One region of the Bradyrhizobium sp. 482_C4_N1_8 genome, then DNA from elsewhere that is predicted to be linked to it. Evidence: riboswitches for the same ligand, from Rfam matches in the RefSeq annotation. Region 1 holds a riboswitch; each other region holds the start of a gene.
What was found. A riboswitch is a leader RNA that binds a small molecule or an ion and turns the genes downstream of it on or off. The one in region 1 is predicted to bind cobalamin.
Positions count from the first base shown of each region.

Region 1 (4,181 bases):
GCCAGCCCGCACCGTTCGAATGCCAGTAGTAGCCGGCCAGGACCAGGCCGCCGCCCAGCGCAAGTGCCGTCAGGAGACGCAGCGTTTTCATGTCGTGTATCCGCGCACCCGGGAGCGCGCGTCCGTGTGAAGGAAAAGGGGGAATGTCGGGCGCTGCCGGGCAGCGCCCGAACGCTCACTTGACCGCCGTGACGATCACCTTGCCGGTGACGGTCTCCGGTTCGCCCTGCACCTTCACGGACAGCGTCATCTGGTAGCGGCCAGCCATCGGCAGGTCCGTCTTGAAGGCGTACACACCAGGCTCCCTGGACGGCAGCGGCGCGACCGCCGATTCCATCTCGGCCATCCCGTCCGGGGCCATGTCGAGGCGGGTCTTGAAGATGACTGCGTCCGGTATCGGCTTGCCGGACTGCTTGTTCGTCAGGCGAACGGCGAGCGTGACGTCTTCGCCCTTCCTCATCTGCGGAGTGACGGGCTCGAAGGCGTAGTCGCCCGCGCCCGCCATCGCGGCTGAAGCGGCAAGCGAAAGGGTGGCGGCGAGAGCCGCGGTGCGGATTTTGGAAAGCATTGTCTTGTCCTCATGAATTGATCTTTCGCCGTGGCGCGTGAAGCGCGCACGTCAGTCGTCGTCGCGAGCAGGCATGCCGCTCGCGTCTCGGGCTTTGCGAGATCAGATTCGAGGAGGTCGGAAAGGAGGACTGCCGCCGCGGAAGGAAACGACCTGATCCGGGGGAATAGCCAACGTGCTGGCCATGACGGCGAGACGCTCGAACGCCACGGGCCTGACATCACCGAGCGCGATGATCCCACCGACGCAGCAGAAGCCCATCCCGCACTTGTAGCCGCCGCTATGGGAGCCTGTTCCCTTCATGTCGGGACAACAATCGTCCATCGACATGTCGGCGTCGCCGCTCATGTGCATGGCCGTCTGCATGCCATCCGACGACATTGCGAGGTTCGCCGCGGACGCGCCAACCGGCAGCATCGCCAAGGATATGGCGATGGCGACTGCCAGGATGGTACGGACGAACTGCATCAATATCGACTTACTTTGTCAGGCCGGAACTCGGCCTCAGTAGCATATTCGGGCACCAAAGGCAGTCATTGATCGTGGTCAAGCGTTCGTTACCCAGGCTGGTCCGGAGGCCGGGTTGGACGTTTCGACGCGGTCCTTCGGACTATCGTGCAAAACAGCAACACAAGGCCACCATCGACCGACCAGCCCGTCCAGCAGCCCGCGCGGATGTTGACGCGCTCATCCCCTGATGCCAGTTTCGTGATCGGTAGTGTCCGCAAGGACTCTTCAAGGGAATGCGGTGCGTCCACCTCAGTGGGCAATTCCGCGGCTGCCCCCGCAACTGTAGGCGGATAGTCGACGACCAAACAAACCACTGGAGCCCCGCTTGGGCCTCTGGGAAGGTGGTCGAAGGCGATGACCCGCGAGCCAGGAAACCTGCTGCCAGCCATGGTCACGCGCGAACGCATTGGGCGGGGTGCCCTGATGTCGGACAAGTAGCCGGTGCATCCGCCGCCTGGGGCGAAGGTGGATGACTAAGGCAACCGCGGTGACGGTTTGTTTGCGTCGCCGCAGAGCGTTGTTGTGCAACATTTTCATTTCCGTGCTGGCGCAAGGCCAGCGTTATCGCGTGCTTTCCTGATTACTCTGCTCTCGTCGGTGTCCTTGTCGTCCGCGGCGCTCGCGCAAAGCGCGGCGCAGGACAACCGCTCCCGGGAGGTCGGCCCGGTGATCGTGTCGCCGCCTGCGCCGCGACAGGCTCCTGCCGTCAGCCCCGGCACTCAGAAGCAGCGCGCCGCCCGGCGCGCCGCGGGACGCAATCGTGGCGCCCCTGCTGTCGCCGTTCCGGCCACGCAAGCTCCGAGCGGCCCGGTGCAGACGCCGCTCAACACGGCAGCCGTCACCGATGTCGGCTCCCGGCTCGGCATCACGGCGCGCGAGATGCCGGCGACCGTCGAGGTCATCAGTCAGCGGACGATGCAGGACCTGGGCATCCGGACCACGACCGACGTCGCCAAGGCTGCAGTCGGCGTCACCGGCGGCGATGCGCCCGGCGCGCCCGCCATCTTCTCGATGCGTGGCTTTTCCGGCGACCAGATCTCCACGCTCTACAACGGCATCCCGATCGGGCCGTCGACCATGACCGGCCGTCCCATGGACGTGGCTGGCCTCCAGCAGGTCGAGATCATCAAGGGACCGGACTCGCTGGTGGCGGGCCTCGGTGCGACCGGCGGCGCCATCAACTACGTGAACAAGGCGCCGCACACCGGACCAATCGTCAACGACGCCTTCACCTCCTACGATTCCTTCAACGGCTATCGCGCCGGTTACGGATCGGGCGGCAGCACGCTGATCAACGGCCTCGACTACCGCTTCGATATCAGCCATTTCAACAACAAGGGCTTTATCGACGACACCTATTCGAAGCTCAGCAACGTCTCGGGCCAGCTGAACTATCGCGTCAACGAGAACCTGAAGATCTGGGGCGCAACCGAATACAGGCAGGACAACGACCGCTTCTACTGGGGGACGCCGCTGGTGCCGGCGAACGCGCCGGGCATCGTGCCGACGTACGGCATCGTGTCCGGCGTCTGGAGCAACTATTACCTCGGCGGCGGCACGCCGGTCCCGGTCACCATCGACGCGCGCACGCTGACCACGAACTACAACGTGCTCGACAATCACAGCGGCGCCAACGAGCTCTGGCTGCGCAGCGGCTTTCAATGGGACATCACCAACAACATCTCGCTGAAAAGCCAAGTCTACGGCTATGACGCCCACCGGCACTGGTTCAACAACGAGATCTCGTCGTTCGACCAGACCGTAGGCAATTTCGCAGGCGCGCAGAGCATCTACCGCGAGCGCCTGGCGCTCGATCACGCGCAGCGGCTCTACGGCAACATCACCGACCTCACCGTCAATTCCAACGTCGCCGGAATGGACAATCGCTTCGTCGCCACCGTGGCGGCGAGCAGCAACCAGTTCAACGTCTCGCAGGACACGTTGTTCTTCAATGACTACGTCGATCTCCTCAATCCGGACCGCGGCCTCTACGGCCCGCGCAGCGACGAGAAGATCTACACCCATCTCGACACCACCTCGCTGTCGTTCGAGGACCGGCTCAAGCTGACCTCGACCTTCGCGCTGATCGGCGGCATCCGTTTTGAGAATATCGAGCTGTCGCGGACCCGCTTCGACGAGACTGGCCTCCTGAAAGCCAGCTATCCTTTCTCGAAGACGTTCAATCCGGTCACCGGACGCATCGGCTACACCTGGGACATCGCGCCCGGCGTGATGCTTTACGGCCAGTACGCGACGGCGGCGGACCCGACGGTCGCGAACATCTTCATCCTCAGGCCCACGACGCCGCTGCTGCTCACGACGTCGCGAACCTACGAGACCGGCGTGAAGCTGCTGTCGGCCGACAAGCGCGCGGAGGCCACGCTCTCGGCCTTCGACATCGAGCGCAAGAACGTCTACGTCCCCGAAAGCGGCATCCTCTTCAACGTCGCCGGCAAGATGGCCTCCAAGGGCGTCGAGATTGCCGCCGCGGTCAATCCGGTCGCGGGCCTGAAACTATGGGGCAACGTCGCCTTCGTGCAGTCGCGCTTCATCGACTTCACCTATGTCGACGGCAATGGCGACTTCCAGTCCTATTCGGGCAAGACGCCGCCCAACGTTCCCAACTTCATCGCCAACGCCGGCGCCTCCTATCGCTTCGACACGAAGCTGCCGGTGGAGATCGGCGGCCTCGTCCGTCACGTCGGCGACCGCTTCAACTTCCAGGACAATCTGGTCACGATGGACGCCTACACGATCTTCGACGCATACGCGTTCGTCGATATTCCAAAAGCCTATTTCCCGGGCGTCGACCAGACCCGGATCAGCTTTCGCGTGAGGAACCTGACCAACAAGCTCTACGCGGCCTGGGGCGATCCGGGTTACACCGACCAGATCATCCTGGGCGCGCCGCGCAGCTACGAGGTCGCGGCTTCGTTCAAGTGGTAGTCGCGGATCACCTCGTCCGCGCCGTGGCGGGAGGTGTCACGCGACAGTAGGACGCAATCGCAAATCGATTGCGCCGTTGAAGCCGCGGGTCTCGAGAGCTATCGATCAACGAAACCTCGCTTCCATCGGGAGGAACGCATGAGCACCATCACCGGCG
Region 1 covers NZ_CP197231.1:6,616,987-6,621,167, forward strand. Annotated here, with positions in the region: gene AB7Z56_RS31490 (efflux RND transporter periplasmic adaptor subunit) at 1-91, opposite strand, end outside; gene AB7Z56_RS31495 (FixH family protein) at 176-568, opposite strand; gene AB7Z56_RS31500 (hypothetical protein) at 671-1,036, opposite strand; cobalamin riboswitch at 1,268-1,475, shown strand; gene AB7Z56_RS31505 (TonB-dependent receptor) at 1,676-4,024, shown strand; gene AB7Z56_RS31510 (GFA family protein) at 4,163-4,181, shown strand, end outside.

Region 2 (4,181 bases), 2.2 Mb from region 1:
AGGCGTCCGAAGGAGAAGTGGAGCGCAAATGTCATCTGGAATCCGATCGACCCGCTCACATTGTCCGCAACCGTGTTGCACGTCGGGAGTTTCGTCGATGGCAACCGCGACTTCAGCATTCCGCGTCTGCTGGCTCCGGCCTACACCGTCGTCAATGTGGCGGCCGAATATCTGGTCACCGACCAGGTGAAGGTGTTTGGCCGGGTCGATAATCTCGCCAATGTGCACTATCAAAATCCGACCGGCTTTCTGCAGCCGGGACTGGGCGTCTATGGCGGCATTCGGCTGGCGAATTACGACGTCAGATAGCGAGAGAGAGAGAGAGAGAGAGAGAGAAGCCTCATGACGACGGCCGATCCGCTCATGGACCTGATCGCAAGCCAGCTTGCCGACGCTGAGGCCGGCTGGAGCGTCGGCACGTTCGGTGCCATTGCCGAGTTCACACGCGAGCCCGGTGAGGCCCTCGATATGGAGCAGTCTCGCAACGGGATCAGCGCCGTGACGCAGAAGGGTGGGATACGCGTTGTCTCCCACCCGGATCTGCGCCTGATCGCATCGGAATCGCCGACCACGGAGAGCTGGAGCCACCGCATCGCGCTGTGTCTTCCGCATGAAGCCAGCGCCATGAGTGGTCGTACCGTGCTGACCGAGCTCGGTCCGGATGTCGAGGCGCTCCTGACGAGGGATCGCAGCGGCATCCTGTTCGACCTTGGTCTCGGAACGTTGCAGATCGACGCCTGCATCCGCGTCAGCGATGCCGATGCCGTCGCCGCGCTCAGGAGCCGCACGGGCCAATCCGTGTTCGCGCCCGAAAGCGACGCCATGCGGATCATTCTGGCCGCCAATCCGCACCGCGTCTTCATCAGCCGCATCGGGCGCGCCGAGGTATTCCAGCCGATCCCGCCGCCGGGTGGGCGAAGCCCTGACGGCCCGCACACCCACGTCCTGCCAAAGCTGCTCGCGCATCGCCGCACCCATGCCGCCACCGAGCCGCTGCCTGAGGGGTGGATCCCCTGCGCGCATCTCTATCCGGCCCATCCGCTCCGCGATCAGCTCGGCCGCAAGCGCGCTTTTCGGCCGGATCATCACGCAGCCTTCCAGGCGCTGCTCGAGCTCTATGGGCTGCCGGAGCTAACGGTGTGCAAGAGGGCCGTGGTCGACGCGGTCGCGAAGGGGCGGGGACCTGAGATGGCGACGCTTCCGCCCGATCGCACAGCGCGCGCCACCGTTCGCGTGGCCTTGCGCCAATTGGCGGCCAAGGAGCCGCACACGGCGGCACTCGCCGCCTGGCTTGCCGCCTACGACCGGCGCGATCCAGCCGAGACTGAAGATCCCATGGAGGCTCTTCACTGAGTCAGACGTGATGCCGCGTTTCAGCAAAAATGTGCTACAAATCCCGCAAGGAGATCGTTCCATGACTGTCACCATCCTGCCGCCCCACGCCGACCGTTTCCGCCTTCATCCGGTCGCGTCGCGCCTCGCGCCGATGTTCTGCTTTGCACTGCTGACGGTGTCATGCGCGCTCGCGAGCTTCGCGCTTGCCTGCGCGACGCCGTTTGCGGCGTTCGCCGTCGTCGCCGCCGCGATGCTGCCGATGCGTCCGGCGCTGCTCGTCGTCACCGGCGCCTGGCTCGTGAACCAGACCATCGGCTTTGGCGTGCTGCACTATCCCATCGATGGCAGCACCATCGCCTGGGGCTTTGTCATCGGTGCTGCCGCGTTGCTGTCGACGGCAGCGGCATCGACCGTTCTCCGCCTGCTGCCGCAGGGCCGCACGCCGCTGATGCTGGCCATCGCGCTCGTCGCCGCCTACGCCGCCTATGAGCTCGCGCTGCTTGCCGCGACGCCGTTCCTTGGCGGAGAGGGCGCGTTCACTGCGGCCATCGTGACGCGCATCGGGCTGACCAGCGCCGTCTGGCTCGCCGGCCTCGTCGCCGCCTGCGAGATCGTCCGCCTGGTCGATCCGTTCGGGCGCGCGATGCGGAACGCGTAATGCTGGATGTGCGTCATCCCAAGGGTTGCGCGAGCCAGGCGGGAACTCCCGCATTCCACAGGGAACACCGCTTCCGGCCCGCAACGAATCGTTGACACCCGGCTGCATATGTCACCACATGTGGGCGTCACGGTTCCGCTGGATCGCAAGATTTAGTGGCTAAGAGGGAAGCCGGTGAACCGCGCGAGAGCGCGGAATTCCGGCGCTGCCCCCGCAACTGTCAGCAGCGAGCTGCTTCCGAACAATCGTCACTGGTGCCTTTCGCGCCGGGAAGACGGGAAGTGGGCGACGACCTGCGAGCCAGGAGACCTGCCGCGACGATCTGAACGTCCACGGGCGGGGTGTCCGGCGGTCGCTTGCACGCACCGCCCGGCAACTCTGCCGCCGGCGTTTCTGCAGCGTCCTTCCTTACAGCCCCGTTCAAACACAACGCGCGCATCACGGGGCCCTTTGATGTCACTCAACCTGCACGACGCGGACACCGCTTCCGCACCCATCGTTCATTTGCGTCCACAATCGCTTGCGCCTGCTTCGAGCGAGCCGGCCATGCAGATCATCCGTCGCAACGGCAAGGTCTCGCCGTTCGATTCCGCGAAGATCGCGGTCGCCATGACCAAGGCGTTTCTTGCGGTCGAAGGCACCAGTGCGGTCGCCTCGCGCCGCGTCCATGAGAGCGTGGAGCAGCTGACGGCCGAAGTCGTCGCTGCGTTGATGCGGCGGGCAGGCGAGGGACGCACCTTCCATATCGAGGATGTGCAGGACCAGGTCGAGCTCGCCTTGATGCGGAGCGAGCACCACAAGGTCGCACGCGCCTATGTGCTGTACCGCGAGGAGCGGTCGCGCCAGCGCGCCGAGGAGGCGGCCGCGGAAGCGACGCCCGCTGTCGCGCCGGCACTTCATGTCACGCTCGCCGACGGTTCGCGCGTTGGTCTCGACACCAAGCGGCTTGCGCTGATTATCGGCGAAGCCTGCGCCGGTCTCGACGGCGTCTCCGCGGCACCCGTGCTCACCGAGACCACCCGCAATCTCTACGACGGCATCAGCCAGGACGAACTGGCGCTGGCCTCGATCATGGCCGCACGCACGCTGGTCGAGCAGGAGCCGAATTATGCTTATGTCAGTGCGCGCCTGCTGCTGGACAAGCTCCGCGGCGAGGTGCTGTCCTATGTCCATGCCGGGCCGACCTTCGCCTCGCAGGCCGATATGGCTGTGCGCTATGCCGAATATTACCCGGCCTACGTGAAGACCGGCATCGCTGCCGAACTGCTCGATCCTGAACTGGCCCGCTTCGACCTCGGCCGGATCGCGGCTGCACTCAAGCCCGAGCGCGACCTGAACTTCCAGTTCCTCGGCCTCCAGACGCTGTACGACCGCTACTTCCTGCACGTCCGCGGCAAGCGGATCGAACTGCCGCAAGCTTTCTTCATGCGCGTCGCGATGGGTCTTGCGGTGCGCGAGATCGACCGAGAGGCCAAGGCGATCGAGTTCTACGATCTGCTGTCATCGTTCGACTTCATGGCCTCGACGCCGACGCTGTTCAATTCGGGTACGCTGCGTCCGCAATTGTCGTCCTGTTTTCTCACAACAGTCTCGGACGACCTCGACGGCATCTTCAAGTCGATCAAGGACAACGCACTGCTGGCAAAATATTCCGGCGGTCTCGGCAACGACTGGACGCCGGTTCGCGGCCTCGGCGCCCACATCAAGGGCACCAACGGCGAGAGCCAGGGCATTATTCCATTCCTGAAGGTCGCCAACGATACCGCGATTGCCGTCAACCAGGGCGGCAAGCGCAAGGGCGCCGTCTGCGCCTATCTGGAAACCTGGCACGTCGACATCGAGGAGTTCCTTGACCTGCGCAAGAACACCGGCGACGACCGCCGCCGCACCCACGACATGAACACCGCCAATTGGGTGCCGGACCTGTTCATGCAGCGCGTCGATATCGACGGCGAATGGACGCTGTTTTCGCCGGACGAGACGCCCGATTTGCACGGTCTCTACGGCGAGGCGTTCAAGACGGCTTACGAGGCCTATGAGACCAAGGCGAAAGCCGGCGGCATGCGCGTCTTCAAGACCGTGCGCGCGAGCGACCTCTGGCGTCGCATGTTGACGATGCTGTTCGAGACCGGTCATCCCTGGATCACCTTCAAGGACCCCTGCAATCTGCGTTCGCCGCAACGCCACG
Region 2 covers NZ_CP197231.1:4,389,011-4,393,191, forward strand. Annotated here, with positions in the region: gene AB7Z56_RS20955 (TonB-dependent receptor plug domain-containing protein) at 1-309, shown strand, start outside; gene AB7Z56_RS20960 (DUF6925 family protein) at 343-1,353, shown strand; gene AB7Z56_RS20965 (hypothetical protein) at 1,415-1,993, shown strand; cobalamin riboswitch at 2,107-2,324, shown strand; gene AB7Z56_RS20970 (ribonucleoside-diphosphate reductase subunit alpha) at 2,447-4,181, shown strand, end outside.
Region 2: linked by a shared signal. The riboswitch ahead of AB7Z56_RS20970 (ribonucleoside-diphosphate reductase subunit alpha) and the one ahead of AB7Z56_RS31505 (TonB-dependent receptor) in region 1 are both predicted to bind cobalamin.

Region 3 (4,181 bases), 300 kb from region 1:
CTGTTCGATGTGATCGGCGAGGGCATCGAGCGCGCTCTCAACCCTGCTGTGATAAGGCTCGTCGCCTGCCGGAATGTCGAGCTTTGCGAGATACGCCTTGCGGAAATCGTCCGACGTGAACAGGCCGTGCAAATAGCTGCCCTGCACGCGGCCATCGCGCGAGATCGCGCCCTCCGGCTCCCCATTCAGTTTCGCAAACGGGCGCGCGCGATCCGGTCCGTCGGTGCGGCCGATGTGGATTTCGTAGGCGTCGATCGGCTGGTCCGTGGCGGCATGCACGGCCGCGACGCGCGTCAGCGTCTTCTGCGGGCTCATCATTGTGGCGACGTCCAGAAGTCCGAGACCCGGCGTATCGCCTGCGGGACCTTCGATGCCGTCAGGGTCGGCGACGCTGCGCCCGAGCATCTGATAGCCGCCGCAGAGGCCAAGCACATGGCCGCCGCGGCGATGATGCGCCAGGAGATCGATGTCCCAGCCCTGCGCGCGCAGGAAGGCGAGATCGCCGCGGGTGGATTTCGAGCCGGGGATGATGACGAGGCGGACGTCGCCGGGGATGGCTTCGCCCGGCCGCACCATCACGAGATCGACGCCAGGTTCGAGTTTCAGCGGATCAAGATCATCGAAATTGGCGATCCGCGACAGCGCGAGGCAGGCGATCTTGCACTGGCCTGGCTTGCGCGCGTCGCTCAGCCCCAGCGCATCCTCGGCCGGCAGCTCGCCGGCGCGCGCGAACCAGGGCAGTACGCCGAGGCCGCGCCACGCGGTCTTCTGCTCGATCAGCTTGTAGCCGTCGTCGAACAGCGAGGGGTCGCCGCGGAACTTGTTGATGACGAAACCCTCGATCATCGCGGCATCGTCGGGGTCGATCACCGTCTTGATGCCGACGAGCTGGGCGATGACGCCGCCGCGGTCGATGTCGCCGACCAGCACGACGGGCACGTCGGCCTTGCGCGCAAAGCCCATATTGGCGATGTCGGCCTTGCGCAGGTTGACCTCGGCCGGGCTGCCGGCGCCTTCGACCAGGACCAGATCGGCGCGCGCTTTCAGCCTCTCGAAACTTTCCAGCACCGCGCCCATCAGCGACGGTTTCATCGCCGCATATTCGCGCGCCCGCGCGGCCGCGATGCGCTTTCCCTGCACGATCACCTGCGCGCCGACGTCGGTCTCGGGCTTGAGCAGCACCGGATTCATGTCGGTGTGCGGCTCGACACCGGCGGCGAGCGCCTGCAGAGCCTGCGCGCGGCCGATCTCGCCGCCGTCGACGGTCACGGCCGCGTTGTTCGACATGTTCTGCGGCTTGAAGGGCAGCACGCGCAGGCCGCGCCGCGTGAAGGCGCGGGCGAGGCCGGCGACGATGAGCGACTTGCCCACGTCCGAGCCGGCCCCCTGGATCATCAATGCGCGCGCCATGGTGTTTTCAGAATCTGGCGTCGTCAGAACTCGACGCCGGCTTGCGCCTTGATGCCGGAGCGGAAGGGGTGCTTGACCAGCGTCATCTCGGTGACGAGATCGGCGATCTCGATCAGCTCGTCCTTGGCATTGCGCCCGGTGAGCACGACATGCGTCATCGGCGGCTTGTGCGTTTTCAGGAAGTCGACGACCTCGGCGATGTCGAGATAGTCGTAGCGCAGCGCGATGTTGATCTCGTCGAGCACGACCATGCGCAGATTGGAATCTGATATCAGCTCCTTGGCCTTCGCCCAGCCGGCCTGCGCCGCGGCGATGTCGCGGGCGCGGTCCTGCGTCTCCCAGGTGAAACCTTCGCCCATCGCATGGAACTGGCAGAGCTCGCCGAAATGGCCGGTGAGCAGGCGCCGCTCGCCGGTGTCCCAGGCGCCCTTGATGAACTGCACGACCGCGCAGGGGAAGCCATGGGCGACACAGCGGACGATCATGCCGAAAGCGGAGGAGGACTTGCCCTTGCCGGCGCCGGTGTGGACGATGATGAGGCCCTTCTCGCCGCTCTTGGTCGCCATGATCTTGTCGCGGGCGACCTTGATTTTCGCCATTTTCGCGGCGTGGCGGGCGTCGGTTTCCTCGGCCGTTTGGGTATCCGGTTCAGGCGTCATCTGACAGGGTCCTTCGGCTTGACAAGAGGCGGCCGGGGGCAAATGGTGGCCCGGCGTTGGTTCCTGTCCTATGACAGGCGAAGAGGGAATGCGATAGGGTCCGAATCGACAAGATTCGGCTCCAAACTGCAGCCGCCCCCGCGACCGTGACCGGAGAGATGCCCGAGGCCACTGATCCCCCGCAGGGGATCGGGAAGGCGGGGATCGAAGGGCCAAAAGCCCTGCTCCGCAAGCCGGGAGACCTGCCAGCGCGGACGAGTTTTGGACCGGCGGACGGGGTGTTCCGCGACGGGGAAACGGACCTTCGGGGGAATGGTCCGTGTGCCTCTTCGCCTCCCGCTGTTTATCCTGGAAGAGGCGATGACCGTCACACTTCACGTCTGTATTACCTGCCGTGCCGGCCAGACGCTCGACGAGGGTGAGACGACGCCCGGCAAGCGCCTGCATGGTGCGATCCTCGACGCCGGCGTGCCTGAGGGCGTCAATGTGGTTCCCGTTGAATGCCTGTCGGCATGCAGCCAGGGTTGCTCGGTTGCGCTCAGCGCGCCCGGCCGCTGGTCCTATGTCTATGGCCGTCTGTCAGAGGCCCATGCGAGCGACGTGGTCGCGGGTGCTGCGGCCTATGCCGCCGCGCCCGATGGCCTCGTGCCCTGGCGCAGCCGTCCCGAAATCTTCCGCAAGCAGTCGCTTGCCCGCATTCCCCCCATTGCCGTGTTGCCGGAGGCCGCCGAATGAACTCGCTCGCAAAAGTCCCTGTGACGGTGGTCACCGGTTTTCTCGGCTCAGGCAAGACGACGCTGATCCAGCATCTGCTCGCAAACCCTGACGGCAAGAAGCTCGCGGTGCTCGTCAACGAGTTCGGCAGCGAGGGCGTCGACGGCGAGATCCTGAAATCCTGCGCCGATGCCAACTGCCCGGAGGAGAACATCGTCGAGCTCGCCAATGGCTGCATCTGCTGCACCGTTGCGGACGATTTCATTCCGACCATGGAAAAGCTCTTGGCGCGGCCGGTGCGGCCCGATCACATCCTGATCGAGACCTCGGGCCTGGCGCTGCCGAAGCCGCTGTTGAAGGCGTTCGACTGGCCGGAGATCCGCTCGCGGATCACGGTCGACGGCGTGATTGCGCTCGCCGATGCCGAGGCTGTCGCCGCCGGCCGTTTTGCGCCGGACCCGGCTGCGGTGGAAGCGCAGCGCGCGGCGGATGGAAATCTCGATCACGAGACGCCGCTGTCGGAAGTGTTCGAGGACCAGATCGCCTGCGCCGACATCGTGCTGCTGACCAAGGCTGATCTTGCGGGGCCCGCAGGGATCGAAGCCGCCAAAGCCGCCATCACCGCGGAGATGCCGCGCCGCGTGCCGATGCTATCCGTCACCGATGGCGCGATCGATGCGCGTGTCATCCTTGGCCTCGGCGCTGCCGCAGAGAACGATCTCGCCGCGCGCCCCTCGCATCACGACGGCGAGGAGGATCACGAGCACGACGATTTCGCCTCCGTCGTGATCGATCTTCCGGAGGTTACCGACATCGAAGCATTGGTCGCATCGGTGCAGCGTCTTTCGCGCGAGCAGAACGTGCTGCGCGTCAAGGGCTATATCGCGGTCGCGGGCAAGCCGATGCGCCTGTTGCTGCAAGCGGTCGGCGAGCGCGTGCGCCACCAGTTCGACAAGCCCTGGGGCGCAGCTCTCAGGCAGTCGAAGCTCGTCGTGATCGGCGAGCACGGCGATATCGACGAGGCCGCGATCAAGGTCGGACTTGGGCTTTCAGGATCTGGTATCTGATGCACGTCGTCTTCCGCGAGAGCCGCGGTCTCGAGGAGACTGCGACGCCAAGGGACATCGGCCAGGACCCGGCCGATCTCGTGGTGCTCTCGTACTCGGATTCCGACCTTGCCGCGTTCGCGGCCGGCTGGCGGCGCGGCCGCAACAGCCTGCCGTCGCTGCGGCTCGCCAATCTCGCGGAGCTGCGTCATCCGTTGTCGGTCGACACCTATGTCGAGCGCACGCTGTCGCAGGCACGCGGCATCCTGGTGCGCCTGATCGGCGGTGAATCCTATTGGCCGTACGGGCTCGCGGCCCTGCAGCAGCTGGCGAAGGACCGCAATATCGTGCT
Region 3 covers NZ_CP197231.1:6,318,937-6,323,117, reverse strand. Annotated here, with positions in the region: gene AB7Z56_RS30320 (cobyric acid synthase) at 1-1,410, opposite strand, end outside; gene cobO (cob(I)yrinic acid a,c-diamide adenosyltransferase) at 1,434-2,069, opposite strand; cobalamin riboswitch at 2,110-2,333, shown strand; gene AB7Z56_RS30310 (DUF1636 family protein) at 2,430-2,804, shown strand; gene cobW (cobalamin biosynthesis protein CobW) at 2,801-3,850, shown strand; gene cobN (cobaltochelatase subunit CobN) at 3,850-4,181, shown strand, end outside.
Region 3: linked by a shared signal. The riboswitch ahead of AB7Z56_RS30310 (DUF1636 family protein) and the one ahead of AB7Z56_RS31505 (TonB-dependent receptor) in region 1 are both predicted to bind cobalamin.